One region of the Rhizobium aureum genome, then DNA from elsewhere that is predicted to be linked to it. Evidence: predicted binding sites of a transcription regulator. Region 1 holds the regulator's gene; each other region holds the start of a gene.
What was found. The regulator PhoB, encoded in region 1, activates phosphate uptake and scavenging genes when phosphate is short. The targets are predictions, from matches to a motif close to TGTCATNNANCTGTCAT.
Positions count from the first base shown of each region.

Region 2: the regulator PhoB is predicted to act here: its motif matches at 1,413-1,429, upstream of olsB (l-ornithine N(alpha)-acyltransferase).
Region 3: the regulator PhoB is predicted to act here: its motif matches at 2,386-2,402, upstream of PH552_RS08650 (DUF47 family protein).

Region 1 is NZ_JAQJCI010000009.1:123,128-127,500, forward strand. Features, by position in the region: gene pstB (phosphate ABC transporter ATP-binding protein PstB) at 1-136, shown strand, start outside; gene phoU (phosphate signaling complex protein PhoU) at 188-901, shown strand; gene phoB (phosphate regulon transcriptional regulator PhoB) at 933-1,616, shown strand; gene PH552_RS20890 (GcrA family cell cycle regulator) at 1,807-2,334, opposite strand; gene PH552_RS20895 (hypothetical protein) at 2,461-2,754, opposite strand; gene PH552_RS20900 (aspartate aminotransferase family protein) at 2,759-3,958, shown strand; gene argF (ornithine carbamoyltransferase) at 4,127-4,373, shown strand, end outside.
Region 2 is NZ_JAQJCI010000009.1:18,832-23,204, reverse strand. Features, by position in the region: gene PH552_RS20375 (adenylate/guanylate cyclase domain-containing protein) at 1-480, shown strand, start outside; gene olsB (l-ornithine N(alpha)-acyltransferase) at 487-1,365, opposite strand; gene PH552_RS20365 (hybrid sensor histidine kinase/response regulator) at 1,596-3,884, opposite strand; gene lspA (signal peptidase II) at 3,940-4,373, opposite strand, start outside.
Region 3 is NZ_JAQJCI010000002.1:600,272-604,644, reverse strand. Features, by position in the region: gene PH552_RS08665 (taurine ABC transporter ATP-binding protein) at 1-235, shown strand, start outside; gene PH552_RS08660 (ABC transporter permease subunit) at 232-1,086, shown strand; gene PH552_RS08655 (LLM class flavin-dependent oxidoreductase) at 1,174-2,256, shown strand; gene PH552_RS08650 (DUF47 family protein) at 2,422-3,063, shown strand; gene PH552_RS08645 (inorganic phosphate transporter) at 3,063-4,067, shown strand; gene mntR (manganese-binding transcriptional regulator MntR) at 4,237-4,373, shown strand, end outside.

The DNA of each region.
Region 1 (4,373 bases):
GCAGGCCGCCCGCGTTTCGCAGCGCACCGCAATGTTTCATCTCGGCCATCTGGTCGAGGAGAACGACACCGATAAAATGTTCACCAATCCCGACGATTACCGCACGCAGGATTACATCATGGGCCGTTTTGGTTGATGATATCAAGCGCGCGGCCCCTTTCACACAGTTCACCTTGAGGATAGAAAAATGGTCTCCACACACATTCTCTCTGCCTATGACGAAGACCTGAAGTTCCTGACGCGCCGTATTGCGGAAATGGGCGGCCTGGCCGAGCAGATGGTCAGCGACAGCGTACGCGCATTGGTCCAAAGCGATGCTGCCCTTGCGCAGAAGGTCATCTCCGACGACGTCGTTCTCGACCATGCCGAGCGCGAAGTCGGCGACAAGGCGATCGTCACCATCGCCCGCCGTCAGCCGATGGCAGCCGACCTTCGTGAAATCATGGGATCGATCCGCATCGCTTCCGATCTGGAGCGCGTCGGCGATCTCGGCAAGAACACCGCCAAGCGCGTCATCGCCGTGCAGGGCACCGGCGTTCCGCGCCGTCTCGCCCGCGGCATCGAACACCTTTCCGAATTGGCACTGAGCCAGCTCAAGGAAGTTCTGGATGTCTACGCCACCCGTTCGCCCGACAAGGCCGTATCGATCCGTGAGCGCGACGAGGAAATCGACGCCATGTACACCTCGCTCTTCCGCGAGATGCTGACCTACATGATGGAAGATCCGCGCAACATCACCACCTGCACGCATCTTCTCTTCTGCGCCAAGAACATCGAGCGCATCGGCGACCATGCCACCAACATCGCCGAGACGATCTATTACATGGCGACCGGCGCTCAGCCCGAAGGCGAGCGTCCGAAGGATGATACCGCCAATACCGTCGGCGCGGTGACGGAATAATCTGGAAGTGAAGAAAGGAGACCATAAGCGCATGGTTCCGAGAGTTGCTGTTGTAGAAGACGAGGAAGCGCTCAGCGTTCTGCTGCGCTACAATCTTGAGGCCGAAGGCTTCGAGGTCGACACGATCCTAAGAGGCGATGAGGCTGAGCTGCGTCTCCAGGAGCGCATCCCCGATCTCCTGATCCTCGACTGGATGCTCCCCGGCGTATCGGGCATAGAGCTCTGCCGCCGGCTGCGCATGCGGCCGGAGACGGAGCGCCTGCCGATCATCATGCTGACGGCCCGCGGCGAGGAAAGCGAGCGCGTGCGCGGGCTTTCGACCGGCGCGGACGACTATGTCGTCAAGCCGTTCTCGACGCCGGAGCTGATGGCCCGCGTCAAGGCGATGCTGCGGCGTGCCCGTCCGGAGGTGCTCTCCACGGTGCTGCGTTGCGGCGATATCGAGCTCGATCGCGAAACTCATCGCGTTCACCGCAAGAGCCGCGAAGTGCGGCTGGGGCCGACGGAATTCCGCCTGCTGGAATTCCTGATGTCCTCGCCCGGCCGCGTCTTCTCGCGCTCGCAGCTGCTCGACGGCGTCTGGGGTCACGATATCTATGTCGACGAACGCACGGTCGACGTCCATGTCGGCCGCCTGCGCAAGGCGCTCAATTTCTCCAATATGCAGGATGTCATCCGTACCGTTCGCGGCGCGGGCTATTCCATGGAAGCCTGAGCGGCTTGCCGCTCGGGTATCAACATTACAGCTCCACGCGTCTTTCAAGACGCGTTAAGGTCGCTGTAACATCTTGAAATGCTGCATAATTTTCTCTTAAATCGATTCCGGTTTAAGGAATTATGCAGGAGCGGCGGAAATAGAAAAACGGGCCTCGAGGGGCCTGTTGCTCTTTGTCTTGCTGTCACTTTCAGCCGTTGTTGCGCCGGCGGTCATGCACTGGCTGGTAGGCCATGCGCTGATGATAGGTGCAGTAGGGCGACGAATCCGGGCTGTCATTGCCGCAGAAGTGGAAATCGTCCTTCAGCGGATCGCCGACCGGCCATTTGCAGGTGCGCTCCGTCAGCTCCGTCAGGCCGAGGCGGCGGGAGATCGGAACGACGACGTTCGCAGCCGGGCGATACTGGATTTCGTTGACGGAATCGACCTCGATCTCTTCCTTCAGCATGGTTACGCCCTGCTGGCGGGTGACGACCGTCCGTGTTGCAACGCGCGATCCGTAGCTCGTGGCGCGGGGTGCTGCAGCACTGCGCTTCGGCGTGCGCGTCGCGGTTGCCGTGCCGCCGGCCTTCGCTCGGCCGGGAAGGTTCAGGCGATGTACCTTGCCGATAACGGCATTACGGCTCACGCCACCGAGCTGCGCAGCGATCTGGCTGGCGCTCAACCCTTCGGACCATAGCTTTTTCAGCTTCTCGACGCGTTCGTCTGTCCAATTCATGCCCTGTCTCCGCTGTCGCGTTTCCGATGGCAGAATCCCTCACCATTGCCTCGCATGGGAACGAGGCGCGAAACGCTCTAAAATTGTGGTGACTAGTTCCGCCGCATGCAGTCTAGCAATTGCTTTTTAACCTAGTGTGAGGCTGACTCCGTGACAAGAGTCGCGGGAATCTTGAGGAATCGATTTCGAGGTTTTCCCCAACTTGCTGCCCCGGCGTGGCATTTCTGCAATAGGAGCCGCCGAAGCCGTCTCTTTTGCCGGCAAGCGCTTTCTCGCACCTGCTAAAACGGCAGTTTTGTTGACATCGCGGTGCAAAACATCAATAGTGCCCAGGCCGCCGCAAGGCGGCATTTTTGATTTTTTCGGGCCCGTTTCATCAAATGGAAGCGATCGGTCCTTAAAGTTGTGATCAGGAGACATGGCCATGGCCGAGACCACGCCGCTTTACGACACCTACCTGCGCGCTCCGCTGCGGTTCGAGCGAGGCGAGGGCGTCTGGCTGGTTACCGAAAACGGCGAGCGCTATCTCGATTTCGCAGCCGGCGTGGCAGTCAATTCGCTGGGTCATGCCCATCCTCATCTGGTCGCCGAATTGAAGGCGCAGGCCGACAAGGTCTGGCACCTGTCCAACCTCTATGAAGTACCGGGCCAGGAAAAGCTGTCGAAGCGTCTGACGGAAGTGACATTCGCCGACAAGGTGTTCTTCACCAATTCGGGCGCGGAGGCGCTGGAATGTGCCATCAAGACGGCGCGGCGCTATCAGTTTGCCAAGGGGCATCCCGAAAAGTTCCATATCATCACCTTCGAAGGCGCCTTCCACGGCCGCACCATCGCGACGATCGCCGCCGGTGGCCAGGAGAAGTATATCGAAGGCTTCGGTCCGAAGGCGCCGGGTTTCGATCAGGTGCCGTTCGGCGATCTCGATGCCGTGCGTGCCGCCATTACGGATGCGACGGCTGGAATCCTCATTGAACCAGTTCAGGGCGAGGGCGGCATTCGTCCCGCGACCAACGAGTTCCTGCGCGGACTGCGTGAGATCTGCGATGAGCACGGCCTGCTTTTGATCCTCGACGAAGTACAGTGTGGCGTCGGCCGCACGGGCAAGCTCTTCGCCTACGAATGGGCCGGGATCAAGCCGGATATCATGGCGGTCGCCAAGGGCATCGGCGGCGGTTTCCCGCTCGGCGCCTGCCTTGCGACGGCGGAAGCCGCCTCAGGCATGAAGGCGGGAACGCACGGCTCGACCTATGGCGGCAATCCGCTCGCCATGGCGGTCGGCAATGCCGTTCTCGACATCGTGCTTGCCGAAGGCTTCCTGCAGCATGTGCGCGATGTCGCCCTGGTGTTCCGCCAGGGGCTCGCCTCGCTCAAGGACCGCTTTCCCGATATCATCGAGGACGTTCGCGGTGAAGGCCTGATGCTCGGCATCAAGGCGGCCATTCCGCAGGGAGAGCTGCTGCAGGCAATCCGTGCCGAGCATCTGCTCGGCGTTCCGGCCGGCGACAACGTCATCCGCCTGCTGCCGCCGCTGGTCGTTACAGCCGAAGAAGCACGCGAAGGTCTTGCTCGCCTGGAGCGAGCCGCCGAGCGTGCGCGCGCTGCCCGCACGAAAAAATCGGCTTGAGTTCAACGCCCGTAGATGGGGCGATTACTGCGCCGCGCGTCGAGGCGACGCGCAAGGGCGCAGTAACATTTAGGAATCGCATAAGCTTTCCATAAATCGATGCCGATTTAAGGGCTTATGCGTGCCCCACGCGGGCGTTATTGTTTTTTCTGGAGCACAGGTAAGGACATGGCTTCTCCGAAACACTTTCTCGATCTCTCTGCCGTCCCGGCTGCCGATCTGCGCAATATCATCGACGATGCGATCGTCCGAAAGAGCGCGCAGAAGGCTGGCACGGCCGACAAGCCGCTCGCCGGCAAGATGCTGGCGATGATCTTCGAGAAGCCGTCCACCCGTACCCGCGTTTCCTTCGATGTCGGCATGCGTCAGCTGGGCGGCGAGACGCTGTTCCTCTCCGGCACGGAAATGCAGCTTG
Region 2 (4,373 bases), 100 kb from region 1:
GAACTCTATGAGCGGGTTGGCGATCTTGCGGCCTTCGATCTGGTCAAAACACACTTCAGCATCCTGCATGAAATCGTAGGTGCGGAAGCCGGCGCGGTCGTCAAGACCATCGGCGACGCGGTCATGGCCACTTTCCCGACGCCAGACCGGGCGCTCGCTGCGGCAATGCGGATGCGCGAGGCCATGTCCAGCCTCAACGAGGAACGCGGCAACGACGATCTTCTTCTGAAGATCGGCATCCACGAGGGACCATGCATCGCGGTCAGCCTGAACGAGCGGCAGGATTATTTCGGACAAACGGTCAATATCGCCTCACGCGTGCAGCATCTGGCGACATCGAGCGAGATATTTGCCACGGGTGCGGTGCTGGAGAATGCCCGCGCCGCCGAACTGCTGACGACACGCGGCTTGAAACCGCAATCGCATCATGTCGCGCTTCGCGGCATCACCGATGCGATCGATATTTTTGTGATCCCTTGAGATCTGTCAGCTTGCGAAGCGACCGGCATCCGCGCCGTAGTAATTGACGTAGCGGTCCGAGATGCTGGCGATCGGCAGGACGATCAGCACGTCGGTCGTGTTGAAGGCATGATCGACAACGGCGGTCGATCCGACCATAGCACCAAGGCGCAGATAACCCTTGATCAGCGGCGGCATCGCCATGAGCGCCTTTTTCGGATTGACGGCTTCAACAGGCATCAGGTCCATGTTGCGAGCAAGGGACGGCAAGGCACCGACTGTCCATTCGTCCTTGGCGACAACATTGTGATAGAGGAAGGACAGGGCCAGCGCATGCTGCTCCGGCAGGATGCCCGGGAAAGAGGCGCAGCCGATCATCGCGCCCATACCGTGCTTCAGGGCATAGGCCCAATTGCCTTGCCACAGCAATTCCACCGTGCGCTTGTTCCGGTAAGCCGGCAACACACAGGAACGGCCAAGCTCCATGAAGCGCTTGTCCGGATGACGGGCCAGCAGCGTGTCGATGTCGAATTCCGAAGAGGAATAGAAGCCGCCATTGGCCATGGCCACTTCCTGACGCAACAGACGATAGGTGCCGACGATCTGGTCTTCCGGGTCGCCTTCGATCGAATGGTCCAAAACCAGAAGATGGTCGCAAATGGCGTCCCAATTGTCGATATCACGCTGGCGACGCATGGCCTCAGCCGGCAGTTGCGCGTTCATCTCCTCGACGAAAACGCGGTAGCGGACGGCCTGAGCGGCATCGATTTCGCGCGCCGTGCGGGCAAGGCGCGTTTCTAGATTTCCGATGCGTCCGAGCACATCGCTGGCAACTGGTGCAACCGTTGCCTTTGAAGACTGAACCATTTCGCCCTGAGCTTCGCGATTCAAGATTTCGATGGACATGGCGATTCTCCCCTACGGGCCGATATAGCGCCATAAACCAAATTCGTGCGACAGGAAAGTGACACGCAGCTTTGCTAAAAGCAAGAAGTGTGCCCATTTCAATTTTCGAATGAACGCACCGTCCCCAACTTAGCAGCAGCAATTGCCATAGGTTGAGCCTTATTGCCGGCCGCTATCGAGCATTGATGAGCCGGCTTCCTTAACCTTCATCCGAAGATCGGTGCTCATGTCTAGGCGCGTTCGAAAACCGACCTCGACAGGCCCTGCAGCGTTGCCGTCAGCTTTTCGGGATCGACCGGCTTGACGATGACGGCATCGGCCCCGGCCAGCAAAGCCTGACGGCGGACCGAGTCGCGGCTGTCTGCGGTCAATACGACGATCGGAAGTGGAGGCAAACCGTGCCGACGCTCGTAGGCCCGCAATTGCGCAAGCACGGCGGCACCCGAGCCTCCGGGCATGTTGAGATCGGTTACCAGCACCTCGGGCCGCGCTTCGGCGTTTTCGACGCGAACGCGAAGACCGTCGAAATCCTCGACGAGGCGGACTCTGTGGCCGGCCTTGGAGAGCATGGCCCTGACCAGCATGGCATTGACCGGATCATCTTCGCCAAGCAGGATATCGAGCGTGCGGTCCTCCGCCTCCGGCGTCGTGATGCCGATCTCGGAGACCGCTTCGATGAAAGCATCGCGCTTTTCCATGCCTCGCATGCGACCCCTCAGCACATCGATGAGCGATTGTTCGCGCAGCGGCCGGATGAGCCAGGCGTCGAAGAGATCGAGCGGATGGGTGTTGCGCTCCTCCGGATTGACCAGGAAGATCTTGCGCAGGCCGGGCACGGCAAGCGCGGTTCCCTCGCTGAAATACCAGGGCGCCATGCGGTGGTCGACGATGAGATCCGTCCACGCTCCCTCCTCGCCCATTGGGAACGAGCGCAGCAGGTCGTCCATATCGCCGGCGTAGATCAGCCGGCAATGGCCGCCAAGGGTACGGATGGTTTGCGTGATTGCCTCGCTTGCGGCCCCTTCCGGCGCCAGCAGCAGGACACGCGATCCCTTGAGCATGATGTCGCGCCACTCATGTTCGTTCTCCCCGGCATCCAGGCCGACCGGAAAGGAAATGATGAACTCGCTGCCCTTGCCGCGTTCGCTGGCGACGCTGAGCCTGCCGCCGAATTCGCGCAGGATGCGGGCGGAAATGGCCAGACCCAGGCCGGTGCCGGCGCTTTTTTCCACGATCGTGCCGGCCTGTTCGAACTCGCCGAAGACACGCGCCTGTTCTTCCTCGGTCATGCCGGGGCCGCTATCCCGCACCGATATCGTCAAATCCTGTTCCCGGATATCGACACGGACAAGCACGCCGCCGGTCTGGGTGAACTTCACGGCGTTGCCGATGACATTGAACAGGATCTGGCGCAGACGGGCCGGATCGAATTCCATGCTCTCAGGGACCTTGGCCGCAACGCTCGCAGCGATTTCGATGCCCTTTTCATGAGCGCGATGGGCAAGCATCTCGATGACGCCTTCCAGCAGAGGCCGCAACGCCTCCTTGCGCGGATGCAATTGAAAGCGACCGACCTCGATCGTGGAGAAATCCAGCAGGTCTTCGACCAGCTGCACCAGCGCATGACCCGACTGGCGAATGCCCGTCAGGTAATTTGCCTGCTCCAAGGTCAACGGCGTCTGGGCAAGCAGATGGTTCATGCCGAGAATGCCCGACAGCGGCGTACGGATCTCGTGGCTGACGGTGGCGAGCAGCCGCGATTTGGCCGCGCTGTTATATTCGGCCTTCAGCCGCGCATCCTCGCGCAGGCGAGCCGCCTGCCGCTCTTCCGTCACGTCGCGCGCAATGCTCTGGATGCACAATTGCCCCGTCGCCGGATCGCGGAACATGACATCGTGCCAGGCAAAGACGCGCCGCCCTTCGGGCGTGGCGATTTCGGCATCCTGATGTTTTGCATCGGTGACGGCACGGAATAAGAGACCGGCTTCTTCCAGAGTCAGGCCTTCCGGATGCGGCTTGCCGGTCAGTTTGCGGAAAGTGGCGTTGGCATGCAGAATCCGGCGATCGATGCTGCGCGTGACCGCGATGTCGCCGAGCGCATCATGAACGGTAGCAAGCAGGCCGGTGCTTTCCCTGTGTTCCCAAAGACGGTCGTGCTCGCTTTCGCTGAAATCGGCTGGGATGACTCCAGGTTTGCGCGATGCGTTGCGGGCATTGAAGATGCCGACAGCGGCAAGCACGATTGCAACAAGACCGAGAACGCCTGCAAGCGTCAGCGGACCTCCGGCAAAGCCGATCGCAAGAAGGGCCGCGCCCGCCAGAAGGCCGCCGCCATTCAGCCAATGGCCTTCCAGCCACCACGCCTTTGCCGGCGAGGCCGGCTGGCGGAGCGCATCCTGGGATGATGGGATCGGTTTCGCAGGCGGCGGCTCGGTTTCGGCCGCTCCTTCGATCGGTCCCGTGTGGCCGCGGATTTGGGCTGCGGCAAGCTTTTGCTGCAGATTTGCCAGAGTGCTCATGCAACCTGGCTAACACATGCACTCTTCCCGATGCCTTCAGGGATTCGCTAGAATTTTAAGCTTTCGCCTTTTTCGGCATTAGAAGCTCGTCGAGAATGACGCAGCCTGCCCCGACGGTGATGAAACTATCAGCGAGATTGAACACCGCAAAAGACCAGGTCTGGGTGTGGAAGAGGATATAGTCGATCACATGGCCATACAGAAAGCGGTCGATCAGGTTGCCGAGCGCCCCGGCGATGATCAGGGCAAAGCCCACATGGGCAAGCCAGCGATTGTCGGGCGTGCGCCACCAGAGCCACAGCACGAAAGCGACGATGACGAGCCGCATGCCGACGATGAACCAGCCGTCCATGCCTGACAGCATGGAGAACGCGACGCCGAGATTGTAGGTGCGATAGAGCGCCAGCATCGGAATGACCGGCACCATCTCCTGCAGCGGCAGCCAGTGATCGACCATGACCTTGACGGCCTGATCGAGAATGACCGCAA
Region 3 (4,373 bases), on a different contig from region 1:
GCGCATTTTCTTCATCACCCATTCGATCGAGGAAGCGCTGTTTCTCGGCACGGAAGTATTGGTCATGTCTCCGCGGCCTGGACGCGTGGTTGCCCGCTTCGAGCTCGATTTCGTGCATCGCTTCGCCGCCAGCGGCGACACGAGGGCGATCGTCACATCGCCCGAGTTCGGCAATCTCCGCGAGGAAATTCGCGGCATTCTTCACGACGCTGACAACATCAGGAGCGCGGCATGAGCGATATCATCGAGACGCGCACGATCGCGGCGTCCGGGAAGGAAGAGCGGCCAAAGCTGGTTCGCATCCCAGGTTTCGGGGTCGGCGAGAAGCCTACCGTTACCATCAGCATCGCAACGGCAATCGTTTGTCTTGCGCTATGGTGGCTGGTCGCAAAGCTCGGCCTGGTGTCACATCTCTTCCTGCCCCGCCCGGATGAGGTATTGACGCAGATCGGCGTCGTCTATCGTGACGGCTATGCCGGCGCTTCGCTTTCCGAGCATATATTGGCAAGCCTGTTTCGTATCGTCGCCGCGGCGGTCATCGCGATCATCGTCGGCATTCCCGTCGGCCTGCTGATGGGGCTCAGCCGCTGGGCAAAGGGAATTCTGGATACGCCGATCGAATTCTACTGGCCCTTGCCTCCCCTCTCCTATCTGCCGCTGATGATCATATGGCTCGGTATCGGCGAGACCTCGAAGATCACGCTCCTCGTGCTCGCCATGTTTGCCCCGATCTGCCTGTCCGCGCAGGCTGGCGTCCGTTCGCTGCCGCTCGAACGCGTCAATGCCGCCCGGTCGCTGGGCGCGAGCCGGCTGCAGCTCTTCTTCGCCGTGGTGCTGCCTTCGGCCCTGCCGGAAATCCTGACCGGCGTCCGTATCGCCTTCGGCATCGGCTGGGGAACGCTGGTGGCGGCAGAGCTCATCGCTTCGACCCGCGGCATCGGCTTTATGATCATGTCGGCGTCGCAATTCCTTGCCACCGACGTCGTCTTCGTCGGTATCGGCATCATCGCGGCCTGCGCATTCGCCTTTTCGGCCGCAGTCCGCATCCTTGAAGCCGTACTCGTTCCTTGGAAGGGCAAGCTTTAACCATGGACAGCCGTGAGCCGATGTCGCTCACGGCTTTCCTCATCATCAAGTCCCATCGGCGGATTCAGAAGACTGACAGGCACAGGCATGAGCAGCAATTGCGAATTTCTCTGGTACATCCCCAACGACGTCAAACCGGGTCATCGCGGCGACTCCACCGTCGCAAACCACAATAGCCTGGAGACGCTTACCAGTCATGCCAGGGCGCTCGAAGATCACGGCTGGAAAGGAGCGCTGATCGGCACCGGATGGGGCCGTCCAGACACCTTCACTGTGGCGACCGCACTTGCCGCCCGCACCACCACTTTCGAGCCGCTGATCGCGATCCGGCCCGGCTACTGGCGGCCGGCGCATTTCGCCTCCGCTGCCGCCACGCTGGATCACCTGAGCGGCGGCCGCGTGCGCGTCAATATCGTGTCGGGCAAGGACAATCTTGCCGCCTATGGCGATAGCGAAGGCGACCAGGCGCATCGCTATGGCCGCACCAAGGAGTTCATGCGGCTCATCCGCAAACTCTGGACGGAAGAGAATGTCTCCTATGAGGGCGAACATTTTCGCGTGAACGACTCCACTGCCGCGCCACGCATCCAGCCTCGCGGTGACCGCCTGCATCCCAAGCTCTATTTCGGCGGTGCATCGGATGCAGCGGAGCGCGTCTCCGCCACGGAGGCCGATGTTCAGCTTTTCTGGGGCGAGCCGCTCGCCGACATCGGTGAAAGGATCGGCCGGCTCAAGGCCTTGAGCAGAGAACTCGATCGAGATCTCCCGCCACTGCAGTTCGGGCTGCGCATCACGACGCTGGTTCGCGACACGACGGAGCAGGCCTGGGCGGATGCCGAAGCGAAAGTTGCCGACATGGCCAAAGGCAACGGTGTTCGCTGGAACGATCATCGGCAATCGGTCGCCGTCGGCCAGAAGCGGCTGTTCGATCTCGCCGCGCGCGGCGAGGTGCTCGATGACAATCTTTACACCGCACCGGGCAAGTTCGGCGGCGGAGGGGCAGGCACCACCTGGCTGGTCGGTTCGGCCGAGGATGTTGCTCGTTCGCTGCGCAAATATCGCGATCTGGGCATCACGCATTTCGTCCTCTCGGACACGCCCTATCTTTCGGGAATCGAACGGCAGGGCACCCAATTACTGCCGCTCCTGCGCGAGCACGTTTCGGCGTGATCCGGCGGCGAAAAAACTGTCCACCTTGAATGGAGGCTCGACGCCGGGCATCTCAGCGTCCACAATAAACATCAGCAAGGTCTGAAAACATAATGCTTCCCAGCCTTTCCAAGCCGCACTTTGTCAATTATGACGATTTCGTGACAATAGACGCATGGAGCTTTGATGCTAGGCTGGTTTCGCAAACTCATGCCACGCGAGGATCGATTCTTCGATCTCTTTGCGCAGCATTCGCGCACGATCGTGGGTGCCGCCGAGGCGCTGAACGCCCTGCTTTCCGGCAATGACATCGAGGGAAAGTGCCGGCGGATCGTCGAGCTCGAAAATGAAGCCGACGATATCACGCGCGACGTGCTGCTTGCGGTGCGCAAGAGCTTCATCACCCCCTTTGATCGCGGCGACATCAAGGATCTGATCATGTCGATGGACGACGCCATCGACATGATGCACAAAACGGTCAAGACCATACGCCTGTTCGAGCAGAAGAGCTTCGATCCCCTCATGCAGCAGATGGGCGAAGTGATCGTCAAGGCAGCACATCTCGTTGCCGAAGCGGTGCCGTTGCTGGATCGCATGGGCACCAATGCCACGCGGCTTGCGACCATCACGGAAGAGATCGTCAAGGCCGAAGGTTATGCCGATGAGCTGCACGAACAGGGCCTGAAGGATCTCTTCCGCACACACGGCGCTTCCAACGCCATGGCCTACATCATCGGCAGCGAGATATATGGCGAGCTGGAAAAGGTCGTCGACCGCTTCGAAGACGTCGCCAATGAGATCAACGGCATCGTGATCGAGAGTGTCTGATGGAGGCCTCGCTCGCCTTTCCGCTGCTGGTGGCAATCATCGCCACAGCGCTGTTCTTCGACTTCCTGAATGGCCTTCATGATGCAGCAAATTCCATCGCGACCATCGTCTCGACCCGAGTTCTGAGGCCGCAATATGCGGTTCTCTGGGCCGCATTTTTCAATTTCATCGCCTTCCTGTTCTTCGGCTTGCACGTCGCTGAGACGCTTGGAACGGGCATCATCGACCCGAAAATCGTCGACGCATCGGTCATCTTCTCCGCTCTTATGGGCGCAATCGTCTGGAACATCGTCACCTGGATATTCGGCATTCCGTCAAGCTCGTCGCATGCGCTGGTCGGCGGACTGATCGGCGCTGGCCTTGCCAAGGTCGGCATCAGTTCGATCGTCTGGCTCGGCGTCCTCAAGACGGCGGGCGCGATCGTCATGTCGCCGCTCATCGGCTTCATGCTCGCGTTGTTTCTGGTGCTTGCCGTGACATGGCTCTTCGTCCGGCAGACGCCGTTTGCCGTCGACAGCACCTTCCGCGTCATGCAGTTCTTCTCAGCCTCGCTCTATTCCCTCGGACACGGCGGCAACGATGCCCAGAAGACCATGGGAATCATCGCGATACTCCTTTACTCCCAAGGATATGGCGGCGGCGCTTTCCACGTCCCCTTGTGGGTGGTTCTCTCATGCCAATCGGCCATGGCTTTGGGCACGCTGCTCGGAGGATGGCGGATCGTGCACACGATGGGTTCGAAAATTACCCGCCTCAACCCGATGCAGGGCTTTTGCGCGGAGACGGGCGGCGCATTGACACTCTTTGCAGCGACCTGGCTCGGAATACCGGTTTCCACGACCCACACGATTACGGGCGCCATCATCGGTGTCGGAGCCGCCCGGCGAGTCTCCGCCGTACGGTGGGGCATTGCCGGCAACATCGTGATCGCCTGGGTCATCACGCTGCCGGCTGCGGCCCTGATCTCGGCGCTCTCCTATTGGATCATTCAACTCTTCCATTGATCGGCGCAAAATAGAAACAGCGCTTAACACCCGAAACCGGAGAGCGAAGTCTGACCTCATTTGTCGGTGATTATACCGCCGTGAGGGTTTTATTGCGCTTGCGATTTATTTATAGGCGAGGCTAAGTATCTTCACCACTTTCTTAGCCTTGCGAAGGTGAGCCATCTTGATGAAACAGCCTGCAGCCCCGGAAAGCCGTCTTTCTTCCACCGAAGTGGAGACACATGCCGAGGCGTTTCAGAAAAGCCGCGACGATCGACGTACGGAATTGATGGAAGATTACGTCGAGCTCATCGCCGACCTGAT